Regions from separate parts of the Bradyrhizobium sp. CCBAU 11361 genome, predicted to be linked through region 2. Evidence: predicted binding sites of a transcription regulator. Region 2 holds the regulator's gene; each other region holds the start of a gene.
What was found. Region 2 encodes LexA, which represses DNA repair genes until DNA is damaged. Its sites were predicted from a motif close to TGTTCNNNNTGTGTTCNG; they were not measured.
Positions count from the first base shown of each region.

Region 1: a site for LexA is predicted at 1,694-1,711, ahead of uvrA (excinuclease ABC subunit UvrA). Genes of this name have one in related genera too.
Region 3: a site for LexA is predicted at 2,333-2,350, ahead of XI08_RS37905 (DNA recombination protein RmuC). Genes of this name have one in related genera too.

Region 1 is NZ_LBJZ01000195.1:107,478-111,626, reverse strand. Features, by position in the region: gene uvrA (excinuclease ABC subunit UvrA) at 1-1,597, opposite strand, end outside; gene XI08_RS36030 (outer membrane protein) at 1,869-2,621, opposite strand; gene XI08_RS36025 (outer membrane protein) at 2,846-3,535, opposite strand; gene XI08_RS36020 (outer membrane protein) at 3,767-4,149, opposite strand, start outside.
Region 2 is NZ_LBJZ01000195.1:233,576-237,724, reverse strand. Features, by position in the region: gene XI08_RS36665 (GAF domain-containing protein) at 1-255, opposite strand, end outside; gene XI08_RS36660 (hypothetical protein) at 476-910, opposite strand; gene XI08_RS36655 (hypothetical protein) at 1,052-1,306, opposite strand; gene lexA (transcriptional repressor LexA) at 1,485-2,186, opposite strand; gene XI08_RS36645 (molybdopterin molybdotransferase MoeA) at 2,362-3,576, opposite strand; gene XI08_RS36640 (hypothetical protein) at 3,805-4,011, opposite strand.
Region 3 is NZ_LBJZ01000196.1:235,329-239,477, forward strand. Features, by position in the region: gene truA (tRNA pseudouridine(38-40) synthase TruA) at 1-423, opposite strand, end outside; gene fmt (methionyl-tRNA formyltransferase) at 544-1,479, opposite strand; gene def (peptide deformylase) at 1,686-2,210, opposite strand; gene XI08_RS37905 (DNA recombination protein RmuC) at 2,382-3,584, shown strand; gene XI08_RS37910 (GIY-YIG nuclease family protein) at 3,673-3,975, shown strand; gene XI08_RS37915 (AmpG family muropeptide MFS transporter) at 4,146-4,149, shown strand, end outside.

The sequences.
Region 1 (4,149 bases), 130 kb from region 2:
GGATGCGCTGGCTCTCGCCGCCCGACAGCGTGCCGGAGGAGCGGGAGAGGGTGAGGTAGTTGAGGCCGACGTCGAGCAGGAAGGTGAGGCGCTCGCGGATCTCCTTGAGGATGCGGCCAGCGATCTCGTTCTGCTGCTTGTTCAGCGCCTCCGGCACGGTCTCGAACCACTCGCCGGCCTTCTTGACCGACAGCTCCGAGATCTCGCCGATGTGCTTGGTGCCGACCTTGACGCAGAGCGCCTCGGGCTTGAGCCGGAAGCCGTTGCAGGCGCCGCAGGGCACGTCGTGGAAATACTTCGCCAGCTCCTCGCGCGCCCATTCGCTCTCGGTCTCGCGGTAGCGGCGGTTGATGTTGGTGATGACGCCCTCGAACGGCTTCTTGGTGTCGTAGGAGCGCACCCCGTCCTCATAGGAGAACTTGATCTCGTCCTCGCCGGAGCCATGGAGGATCGCGTCTCTCGTCTTCTTGGGCAGATCCTTCCATTTGGTGGTCAGCGTGAACTTGTAGTGCTTGCCGAGCGCCGTCAGCGTCTGCACGTAATAGGGTGACGACGATTTGGCCCAGGGCGCGATCGCGCCCTTGCCGATGGCGAGCTCCTTGTCGGGGATGACGAGATCCTCGTCGACATGCTGCTCGACGCCAAGGCCGCCGCAGGCAGGACACGCGCCGTAGGGATTGTTGAACGAGAACAGGCGCGGCTCGATCTCGGGGATGGTGAAGCCGGACACCGGGCAGGCGAACTTTTCCGAGAACAGCATGCGCTCGGGCCCGCTCTTGTCGTGGATCTTTGCGGTCTTCTTCTTTTCCTCGGCCGGCGCCGCAGCGGGCGCATCGGCGAATTCGACGACGGCAAGGCCCTCGGCGAGCTTCAGCGCGGTCTCAAAGCTTTCGGCGAGACGCTGGCCGATGTCGGCGCGCACCACGATGCGGTCGACGACGACGTCGATGTCGTGCGGAAACTTCTTGTCCAGCGTCGGCGCTTCCGCGAGCTCGTGGAAGGTGCCGTCGATCTTGACGCGCTGAAAGCCCTTCTTGAGCCATTCGGCGAGCTCCTTGCGGTACTCGCCCTTGCGGCCACGCACGACGGGGGCGAGCAGGTACAGGCGCGTGCCCTCGGGCAGCGCCAGCACGCGGTCGACCATCTGCGAGACGGTCTGGCTCTCGATCGGCAGGCCGGTGGCCGGCGAATAGGGTACGCCGACGCGCGCCCACAAGAGGCGCATGTAGTCGTAGATCTCGGTGACGGTGCCGACGGTGGAGCGCGGATTCTTCGAGGTCGTCTTCTGCTCGATCGAGATCGCCGGCGACAGGCCGTCGATCTGGTCCACGTCGGGCTTCTGCATCATCTCCAGGAACTGGCGTGCATAGGCCGACAGCGATTCGACGTAGCGGCGCTGGCCCTCGGCATAGATGGTGTCGAAGGCGAGCGAGGATTTGCCGGAGCCGGAGAGGCCGGTGAACACCACGAGCTTGTCGCGGGGAATCTCGACGTCGATGTTCTTGAGGTTGTGCTCGCGCGCGCCACGGATCGTAATTGCGCGCAGGCTGGAGCCCGCGTTCTGTTGTTGGCGCTTCGCCTTGATCACTTCATCCATCCCGGTGGTCCCTAGGGAATCCCAAAGACGCGCAACCGCGCCAAGGGTGAAGGCGCGCTTTGCCCGGAACCGGGATCGGCGCCGATGGGGTTGTCAGCGAACGTAGGAAGAACAGCGACGGATTTCCAGTGCGAGTTGCGAATCGTCAACGGATTGTTGGCGTGCTGGCGGCATCTGGCAGCAGCAGGGCGTGCGGAACTGCGCTGAATGTACCGCCAAAACAAAAAGGCCGGCGCGAGGCCGGCCTTTCGTGACGATGTGACGTCGAAGCTCAGTACTTCGCCACGACCGGGCCGCCGAAGGTGTAGTTGAGGCGGACAGTGCCCATGTCGACGTCCTGCTTGATGCGGTCGATACGGTCGTTGACGCCGAGAACCGTAAAGCTGACATCGCGGCCGCCCATGAACAGATGGTCGTATTCGATCGCAACGGACCAGTTCGGCGCGAAGCCGAATTCGAGGCCGGTGCCGACCACGCCACCCCAACGCGTCTCACTTGCGCTGTCGATGACCACGCCGCCGAACAGGCCGTTGTATTTGGCGTGCGTGACGGCCGCGCCACCCTTCACGTACCAGAGCACGTTGTTCCAGGCATAGCCGACCTGGCCGGTGAACAGGCCGAGCGCATCGATCTTTGTCTGGTTGACCAGCGGCGCGAGCGCTGCGGGCGAGCTCGTGTTCGAGCCCTTCAGGTTGGCCCAGTCGCCCTGAGCTTCGAGGCCGAATACCCAGCTGGCCGACTGCCAGCGATAACCGATTTGGCCACCGACGAGGCCGCCGGTCGCATTGTGACAGCCCTCAGCGGTAACGGGGACGGCCACGCCGAGGACCGAGTTGAGATCCCAGCAGTTGCGGCTCGAGGCGCCGCCGCCGTTGAGGCCGATATAGAAGCCGGACCAGTTGTAGACCGAGGCCACAGCGATCGGCGCCTTGGTATAGGGGCGGGCCGCCAGGTCGGCCGCCGAGGCAGGTGCCAACGCGCTGAGTGCGAGCAAACTGGCTGAAGCCAGCACAATCCTCTTCATTTCAAATTCCCCAGTTTCGTTTCTCTTTGTCGGCAAAAAGCAGCGGACCTAACGACCCAACTGATGGCATTGCTTTACACTATTAAATCCAAAGGTTGTGTCACCGAGGCGCCACACCTCTCCAAAAACGCTAGCGAGCGGCTGGACTGGATACTTAGGCGCGAAAAACAAAAAGGCCGGCGCGAGGCCGGCCTTTCGTGACGATGTGACGTCGGTGGCGAAGCTTAGTACTTCGCGACCACCGGGCCCCCGAAGTGATAGTTCACGCCGACCTGCACGGTGTGGAAGTTGAGCGTGCCGGTGGGGAGGGCGCCCGAGAAGTAGGTCTCGCCGCCGAGGCTGCGATAGAGGTACTCGCCCTTGACCGACCACTGCGGCGCGAAGAACGCTTCGACGCCCGCACCGACGGTCCAGCCGGAGTGCCACTTGCTGTCCGACGCGGTCACGCCGAGAGCGGAGAGGCTGATCTTGTTGTCGATCCAGGCGTAGCCGCCGGTGCCGTAGAACAGGACGTTGTCGACGGCGTAGCCGATGCGGCCGCGCACGGTGCCCATTGCATCGGTCTTCGAGGTCGCGGTTGCGGTCACAACGCCGAAACCGGGGACGACAGAGGCGCCGGTCGCCGTAGCGCTGACGTCAGCCCAGGCGCCATCGGCCTCGACACCGAACACGACGTTGCCGGTCTGCCAGTTGTAGCCGGCGGTGCCGCCGACGAAGCCACCCTTCATCTTCGGGTCGCCCGAAGCGTTTTCCCAGGCGCCGCCGCCAACGATACCGATGTAGAAGCCGGTCCAGTTGTAGACCGAGGCCACAGCCACCGGAGCCTTCGTGTACGGGCGAGCCGCAAGATCGGCAGCCGACGCGGGGGCGGCAAGAGCGAACAAACAGGCCGAAGCCAACAAAACCTTCTTCATTTTCAACCTAATCCCAGTCCCAGTTTCTGTTGTGCCTTCCACGGTAGGGAAGGGCATCGGACGCTGCGGTCCAACTGATGTCGTGCTTACACCAGCAAAGCTGCAAGTTGTGTCTCTCAAAAGCCACAACAATCACAAAACGTAATGGTTACTGACTGATTGAATTGGAAGTCGCAGCAAAAAGGCCGGCGCGAGGCCGGCCTTTCGTCAGAAGACAAACTCTGCTTGCGATCAGTACCTGCCGATGATCGGGCCACCCCAACGGTAGTTCAAGCGGACGAGAGCCATATCGACGTCCTGGCGGACGCGTTCGGTCTGAACGAACGCGCCGGCGAAGTTGAAGTCGACGTTACGATCGCCAAGGAAGATGTGATTGTACTCGACGCCCACCGACCAGTTCGGGGCGAAGCCAAATTCGACACCCGCGCCGACCGTTCCGCCCCAGCGGGTTTCGTTGGCCGAACCGAAGACAGTGCCTGCACCCACGAATCCTGGCGCGACGATGAGGTCGTATCTGTCGTCCACTACGGCGGCGCCACCCTTCACGTAGAACAAAACGTTATTCCAGGCATAGCCGATCTGGCCGGTAATCAGGCCGAAGGCATCGATCCGCG
Region 2 (4,149 bases):
CACGCCGCATGTGAGGCCGGCCGCGAGCGCCTGATCGGTCCGCTTGAAATAGGAGTTGGCGAATTTGGTGAGGATCACGGGATGGCCGCTGGCCCAGGCCTTGCCGGGAAGGCCCTCGTCGTATCCGAAACGCAAATTCTCGCTCACGGCCTTGAACGCGGACAGCCCTTCGCCATAGAGGCCGCCGCCGAATTCCAGCCGCATGCGCGTCCGGTCCGGCACCCAGAGTTCAACGACGCGAATGAAGGTTTTCATCGACCGTGTCCGCCGCCTCAAGCCAGTGACAGCATCGGCGATCTGGCCGCGGAGTGGACGTTCAAAATTCAGGCAGAGCCGCGCAAACTTCGTGCGACGGGGAGGCGCGGGGGATCTCCGCGGATTGGATTCTCAGGACGCAAACCGCACCACGTCGCCGGCCACGGCCGGCGATGGCGATTTCGATGCTGGCCCCGACCCGTGAGCCGGGGGAGCTGCCTCAGCCGATCGGCAGGCGGGTGATGGTCGGCCGACCATCGGCGATGACCTGCGGCTTGTGCTCGCGCTCGCCGACGGGCTGGGTCACCGGCAACTGCAGCACGGTCGCGCGCTGGCCTTCGACGAGCTGCGTCACCAGTACGTATTTGCCGTCGGGGAATTCGATCGCGTCGTGATGGCGATCGGGAATGTGCGGATCGATCTTGCCGAACTTGCCGACGCGGGAGTTGATGGTGCGCGTCCAGATCCAGCGATTGTCGTAGCGGACGTTGTCGGCGAAGGCGAGCTCCGTCCCCGGCAGCAGGCAGACCGCGACGGACATGTCGGCTTCAGAGGCGAAGCCGCGCGTCGAGGTGCCTCGGAAAGTGGTCGTGACGATCGTCTCGCCGACTTCTGCGGGACGCGTCGCGACGGCATGCAGACTGTAGTCACACATCGGGTGCTCCTCATTCAGGGATAGCGACCCGCGCCTCCTTCGGAGGCACTAGCCCCTATCAGAGTGGAAGCATGTTAGCGTCTTCTCGGTTGTAGGCAAATCTGCGACTTAGATCCGCAGGCTGCCATCACAATATCTTTTTCAAATGCACGAGGAACAAAGTCCGCTTCTGTGCATTTGGCGTGCGTCCCCGTCAGCGACCAGCAGGTGCCGACCAGCCCGAATATTGCCAGCGGGTTGCGACGGCTTCGCGACGGCGTTGCGGGCATTGCGCAATTGCTCGCTCGTCGTCGTCTGCGCTGCCTTGCGGACATGGTGTGACTGTGCGGCGAAGGCTTGCGACGCTGATGCTGCGATCAGCGTGATCGTGACGGCGCTCAAAACGATCTTGCGCATGATGGTCTCCTCGATCTCCAGCGTCGCGAAGCGATGAGGGCTTCGTGCGGCGTGCCCGAGGATGTACCGCTGGAGAGGGGCCGGATAATCTGTGCAAAACCAGAAAGACTATCCAGCCGGAGCGGACAATCGTCCGCTCCAATCGTCAACGCGCGGGTCGCCAACCGGCGGAGCGCGCTCAGTACTTGCGGTAAAGGCCGATCAGCTTGCCCTGAATCTTCACCCGGTTGGGCGGCAGGATGCGGACCTCATAGGCCGCATTGGCGGGCTCGAGCGCGATCGAGGCACCGCGGCGGCGAAAGCGCTTCAGCGTCGCTTCCTCGTCGTCGATCAGCGCCACCACGATGTCGCCGGTGTCGGCGCTCTCGTTGCGCTGGATCAGCGCCATGTCGCCGTCGAGGATGCCGGCTTCGACCATCGAGTCGCCGCGCACTTCGAGCGCGTAGTGCTCGCCCGACCCGAGCATGTCAGGCGGTACGCTGATGGTGTGGCTGCGGGTCTGCAGCGCTTCGATCGGCGTGCCGGCCGCGATGCGGCCCATCACCGGCACCGCAACGGGGCGTTCGCCCTCGTCCACGGAGGCGCTGGAGCTCGCTCGCACCTTGCCGAGATTGCCCTCGATGACGCTCGGCGTGAAGCCACGCCGGTTGCCGGCGGCGGCCTGGAGCTCGGGCAGCTTGATCACCTCGATCGCGCGGGCCCGGTTGGGCAGACGCCGGATGAAGCCGCGCTCCTCCAGTGCGGTGATCAGGCGATGGATGCCTGACTTCGAGCGCAGGTCGAGCGCGTCCTTCATCTCGTCGAAGGAGGGCGGCACGCCGCTTTCCTTCAAACGCTCGCTGATGAATCGCAGAAGCTCGTATTGTTTGCGCGTTAACATCTCGACCAAATCCCCCGGTTGATGTCGTTCGATTCCGAGACGGTGAATTCAGCGGCGAGCCGCTAGATGCTCGAAACAAATCATGAACGGACACTATATGTTCGATATGTGTTCCGCAACTGCTTAATTTACCGTGAACGCGACAAAGTTCGCGGAACGCGCACGACCTGCGGGTTCAGGCGGGCAGTCGCAGCACCTCGCAAGGCGTGCCGGCCTCGGCCTTGGGCGCGAACGGCGCGCGCACGAGAAGTGCCTGTGCCGCAGCGAGATTCGCAAGCAGCGAGGAATCCTGATGATTGACGGGAAGGGCGACAAGCGTGCCGTCGTCGCGCCGCTCCAGGCGTGCGCGCAGGTAATCTTCGCGCTGGTCATTGGCACCGACCTCGCGGCCGAGCACGGCGCGCTCGCGACGATGATGAATCACCGCGCGGCCCGACAGAGCGCGAATCAACGGCACCATGAACAGGAAGGCGCACACATAGGACGACACGGGATTGCCGGGCAGGCCGATCACACCCATCGCTCCTAACCGGCCGTGCATCATCGGCTTGCCCGGCCGCATCGCGATCTTCCAGAACGCCATCGCGATGCCTTCGTCCCTCAGCGCCTGCTGGACCAGATCGTGGTCGCCGACCGAGGCGCCGCCGGTCGTAATCAGGACATCGGCGCCGCTCTCGCGGGCACGGCGGATGCCGGCGGTGGTGGCCTCCAGCGTATCAGCGGCAACACCGAGATCGACGGTATCTGCGCCCTCCTGGCGGGCGAGCGCGTGCAGGGCGTAGCCGTTGGAATAGACGATCTGGCCGGGACCCGGGCTGATGCCCGGCATCACCAGCTCGTCGCCGGTGGCGAGGATCGCGACCTTCGGACGGCGGCGGACGGGGAGGTGCGGGTGATTCATCCCGGCGGCGAGTGCGAGGTCGCGCTCGGTGAGCCGGGTTCCCATGCGCAGGAGCACGTCGCCCTCGCGGAAGTCGACGCCGGCGGGGCGGATGTGCCGACCGGCGATAGCGGCTTCCTTGATCGTGATGCGCTTGCCCTCGGCGACCGTGTCCTCCTGGATCACGACCGCGTCCGCGCCAGCGGGAACGACGCCGCCGGTGAAGATTCGCACCGCTTCGCCGGCGCCGACTGCTCCCGCGAACGGCCGGCCGCCCGCCGCGACCTCGCCGATCACGGTGAGCTGTGCGTCGACCTTGGCCGCATCGGCCGCGCGCACGGCGTAACCGTCCATCGCCGACATCGCCTCCGGCGGCTGGGTACGCCGCGCCGCGACGTCGCGCGCGAGCACGTGGTGGTAGGCTTCGTCGAGTGGAATCATCTCTTCAGGCAGCGGCTTCACGCCGGCCAGCACCGCGGCGAGCGCGTCAGAAACCGGCATCAAGGCCACGGGGAAGACTCCTGCTGGGCACGTTCGGGCGAATGAACGGGGAACGTTCTATCCGAGTGCGGGCGCAGAGGCAAAACAGCGACGAAGCGGGATAATTCATCCTGTCGCTCGGCCGCCCTTCTATGGAGAACGCAAAGTGCGGCGCGGCATGGTCCGGACGATCAGAAAGACCGGTACGAGTGTGGCCATGGCAAAGACGACAATGACGAGAGCCACGGCCAGCATCGGTCAACGACCGGTTTGCTGGTCCGGACGGGCGTCCGGCGCCACGTCGGGAGCTTTGGGCCCTTGATCCTTGTCGGGCAGCGGATCGGCCCGGGATTTCAGGTCGGCGGCCTTGCTGATCAGCTTGGCGGAAAGGTCAGAATCCGACGTCGTTCTGGCGAATTCGAGCAGGAGAGAGGCCTGCTTGGTGAGGTAGGTCTTGCCCAACACGATGATGCGTCCGTCCGTAGAAGTCCCAACGGACTCAAGAGTCCGGAAGCGGGCATTCCGTTCCCGGAACTCTGTATAAAAATGTACAAAGCGATTTGGTTCCTGATCTCTGGCCAAATCGGTTCCGGGGAACTCCCC
Region 3 (4,149 bases), on a different contig from region 2:
CATCGCATCACTGTCGAGCCGGCGCGGCACGCGCCAGGCGTGGCCGACGTCGAGCGCAAGATTGGCGCGGGTGTTGACGATGCGGTAGCGATAGTGGCGCTTCACGGCGGAGAAGCGCGCCTCGAAGGTATCAGGCACGATCTCGGCCTCGAGCACCGCAATCGGATGCGGGCGCAGATGCGCGTTGAGCCCGTCGCGAAAGCGGCCCGGCGGAAACTGCTTCTCGATGTCGACATGCGCGACCTGGCCGCGCGCATGCACGCCGGCATCGGTGCGGCCGGCGCCATGCACCCGCAGATCCGCGCCGGTCATCGCCTTCACCGCCGCTTCCAATGCGCCCTGCACCGACGGCAGCGTGTCCTGCACCTGCCAGCCGAAGAACGGCGCGCCGTCATATTCGATGATGAGCTTGTAGCGGGGCATCGTTTCCAATTCTGCCGTCATCGCCCGGCTTGACCGGGCGATCCAGTACGCCGCGGCCCCTCCGTTCAACCGAGAAGCCTCGGCGTACTGGATACCCCGCCTTCGCGGGGTATGACAGTGTCAGGTGAATTTCGCGCCCGCCTTCATCGGTACCCCGCGCAGGAAGTCGACCGCCTGCATCCGCGCCTTGCCTTCGCGCTGCAGCTCGATGATGCGGATTGCGCCCTCGCCGCAGGCGATGGTGAGCTGGTCGTCGAGCACCTCGCCCGGCGCGCCCGAGCTCTTGGCGAGTTCGCAGCGCAGGATTTTTACGCGCGCATTCTCGCTGACGCCTGCGAGCTCGGCCCAGGCGCCGGGGAACGGCGACAGGCCGTGGATGTGGCGCAGCACGGTGTGCGCCGGCTTGCTCCAGTCGATGCGCGCCTCGGCCTTGTCGATCTTGGCCGCATAGGTGACGCCGTCCTCGCTCTGCTTCTTGAGCTGGAGCCCGCCGCGGCCGAGCGCGGCCATGGCGCGCACCATCAGGTCGGCGCCGAGCCGGGAAAGGCGATCGTGCAGGTCGGCCGCGGTCATGGTGTCCGTGATCGCCAGCCGCTCGGCCATGGCGACGTCGCCGGTGTCGAGGCCGACGTCCATCTTCATCACCATGACGCCGCTCTCGGCATCGCCAGCCATGATGGCGCGGTTGATGGGCGCGGCACCGCGCCAGCGCGGCAGCAGCGAAGCGTGCAGATTGTAGCAGCCGAGCTTTGGCGCATCGAGAATGGCCTGCGGCAGGATCATGCCGTAGGCGACGACCACGGCGGCGTCGGCGTCAAAGGCGCGAAACTGCTCCAGCGCTTCCTCCGTCTTCAGCGTCTTCGGCGTCAGCACGGGCACGCCGAGTTTTCGCGCGGCTTCCTCCACCGGCGTCGGCTGCAATTGCAGGCCGCGCCGCCCGCCCGGCTTCGGCGCGCGCGTATAGACAGCCACGATCTCATGGCCATGCGCGACGAGCTCGAGCAGCGTCGGCACGGAGAAATCGGGCGTGCCCATGAAGATCAGGCGGAGGGGCATCAACAGAACTCGCTGCGTTCCCTCCCCCCTTGCGGGGGAGGGCTAGGGAGGGGGGTGCCACACGGCGCGCTCTGTCGGCGTAAGCGCGGACTAGTTCTTGGCCCCGGTTAGACTTTTTCCTGGGCTACCCCTCTCCCCCACCCTCCCCCGCAATGGGGGAGGGAGCGCAGAGGCGTTCGCGGCGGCACCAGTCGCTTACAACTTACTTACTCCGCGCGCTTGGCGGCTTTCTCGAACTTCTTGATCACGCGGTCGCGCTTGAGCTTCGACAGATAGTCGACGAACAAGACGCCGTTGAGATGGTCGATCTCGTGCTGGATGCAGGTGGCGTAGAGGCCTTCGGCGTCCTCCTCGTGCACCTTGCCGTCGAGATCGGTGAAGCGCACGCGGACCTTCGCGGGACGTTCGACCTCCTCGTAATATTCGGGGATCGACAGGCAGCCTTCCTCGTAGACCGACAGCTCCTCGGACGAGGCGATGACTTCCGGATTGATGAAGACGCGCGGCTCCGGCTTGGTCTCGCCGTTCTCGTCGCGCTTGGCGAGGTCCATGGTGATCAGCCGCAACGGCTGCGCGATCTGGATCGCCGCGAGGCCAATGCCGGGCGCGTCGTACATGGTCTCGAACATGTCGTCGGCAAGCTTGCGGATCTCCGTCGTGACCTTCTCGATCGGCTTGGAGACCAGACGCAGCTGCTTGTCGGGCAGGATGATGATTTCTCTGAGGGCCATGGCGGCGATTTAAGCCGGGCGCCGGACGCGGTCAATGCGGCCAGGAACCCCGTTAACTCTCCGCTAACCATAAAACTTCAGATTTCGTTAACCATAAAAATTAACGGGGCATTTACCGAAAGTGTTCGCTATTCGTTCGTGCGGCCAGCCGAATCGGCTAGAAGGGCAGGCATGAACGAGATCATTTTCGTGGCCGGCGACTGGCCGGTGCGCACGATCGACGCGCTGATCGGCTTCGGTGTCCTGGTCCTAATCCTGCTGGTTGTGATCGCCGTGGTGATTGCACGCTCGGGGCGGCGCGGGGCGGAACTCGCGATGGCGAATGCGATCCGCGCCGACGAGCTCGAGGAGCGCATCAGCCAGATGCTGCATGCCCAGAGCGAAGCTGCCGGCCGTGCCGACGCCATGACCCAGGCGCTGGCCGGCCGCCAGGCCGAGATGGCGCGCGCGGTCAATGAGCGGCTGGATTCGGTCACCCATCGCGTCGGCCAGTCCATGGAGCACTCGACCCGCAACACCATGGAGAGCCTGCACGCCCTGCACGAGCGGCTCGGCATCATCGACAACGCGCACAAGAATCTCACCGACCTCACCACGCAGGTGACGACCTTGCGCGACGTGCTTGCCAACAAGCAGTCGCGCGGCGCCTTCGGCCAGGCGCGGATGGAGGCGATCGTCCAGGACGGCTTGCCGAAGGGCGCCTACGAGTTCCAGTTCACGCTTTCGACCGGCAAGCGGCCGGACTGCGTCGTGTTCCTGCCCGACCAGCGCCCGCTCTGCATCGACGCAAAGTTTCCGCTGGAGGCGATGACCGCGCTGCACGATGCCCGCACCGACGAGGAGAAGCGGATCGCCACGCAGCGGCTGCGCGGCGACGTGATGAAGCATGTCAGCGACATCGCGGAAAAATATCTCGTCACCGGCGAGACCCAGGAGATGGCGCTGATGTTCGTGCCGTCGGAATCGGTCTATGCCGAGATCCATGATGGTTTCGACGACGTGATCCAGAAGGCCTATCGCGCCCGAATCGTGCTGGTGTCGCCCTCGCTGCTGATGCTCGCGATCCAGGTGATGCAGCAGATCATGAAGGACGCGCGCATGCGCGATGCCGCCGACCAGATCCGCACCGAGGTCATCAAGCTCGGCGACGATCTCGGCCGCCTGCGCGACCGCGTGCTGAAGCTGCAGAAGCATTTTGCCGACGCCAACGAGGACGTCCGCCAGGTGCTGATCTCCGCCGACAAGATCGAGAAGCGCGCCGGGCGAATCGAGGAGCTCGATTTCAGCAAGGCCGATGCGCCGGCGGAGGGCCCGCACCTGGTGGCAACCGGCGCGCCCGAACTGTTCCCGAGGAAGCTCCAGGCGGGGGAGTGATTCTCTCCTGAGATCCGGTACGCTGACGCCACAATTTCGCTGTCGTCGCCCGGCTTGACCGGGCGACCCAGTATCCCAGAGGCGGCAGATGGGCGGACGCTGCTGCTACGTGTACATCCTCGCCAGCAAGATCGGCGGAACGCTCTACATTGGCGTGACGAATGATCTCATCCGCCGCGTGGCCGAACACAAATTGCAGTTGGTCGAGAGCTTCACGAGGGAATACGGCGTGGTGAAGCTAGTCTATTTCGAGCAATTCGATGACCCCGAGAATGCGATCAAACGGGAGAAGCGGCTCAAGAAGTGGAAGCGCGCCTGGAAGGTCCGCTTGATCGAGCAGCACAACCCGAATTGGGATGATCTCTATCCCGGGATAGCCGGACCACCATGACACTGTCGACGCTGTCATACCCCGCGAAGGCGGGGTATCCAGTACGCTGCGGCGGGTGTGATTGAATCGAGACGCTGGCGGTTACTGGATCGTCCGCCTTCGCGGACGATGACAGCGGAGAGGGCGACGACAGCTCCCTTGTGGCCCCCAGAATCTGCTAACACCTCCCCATGA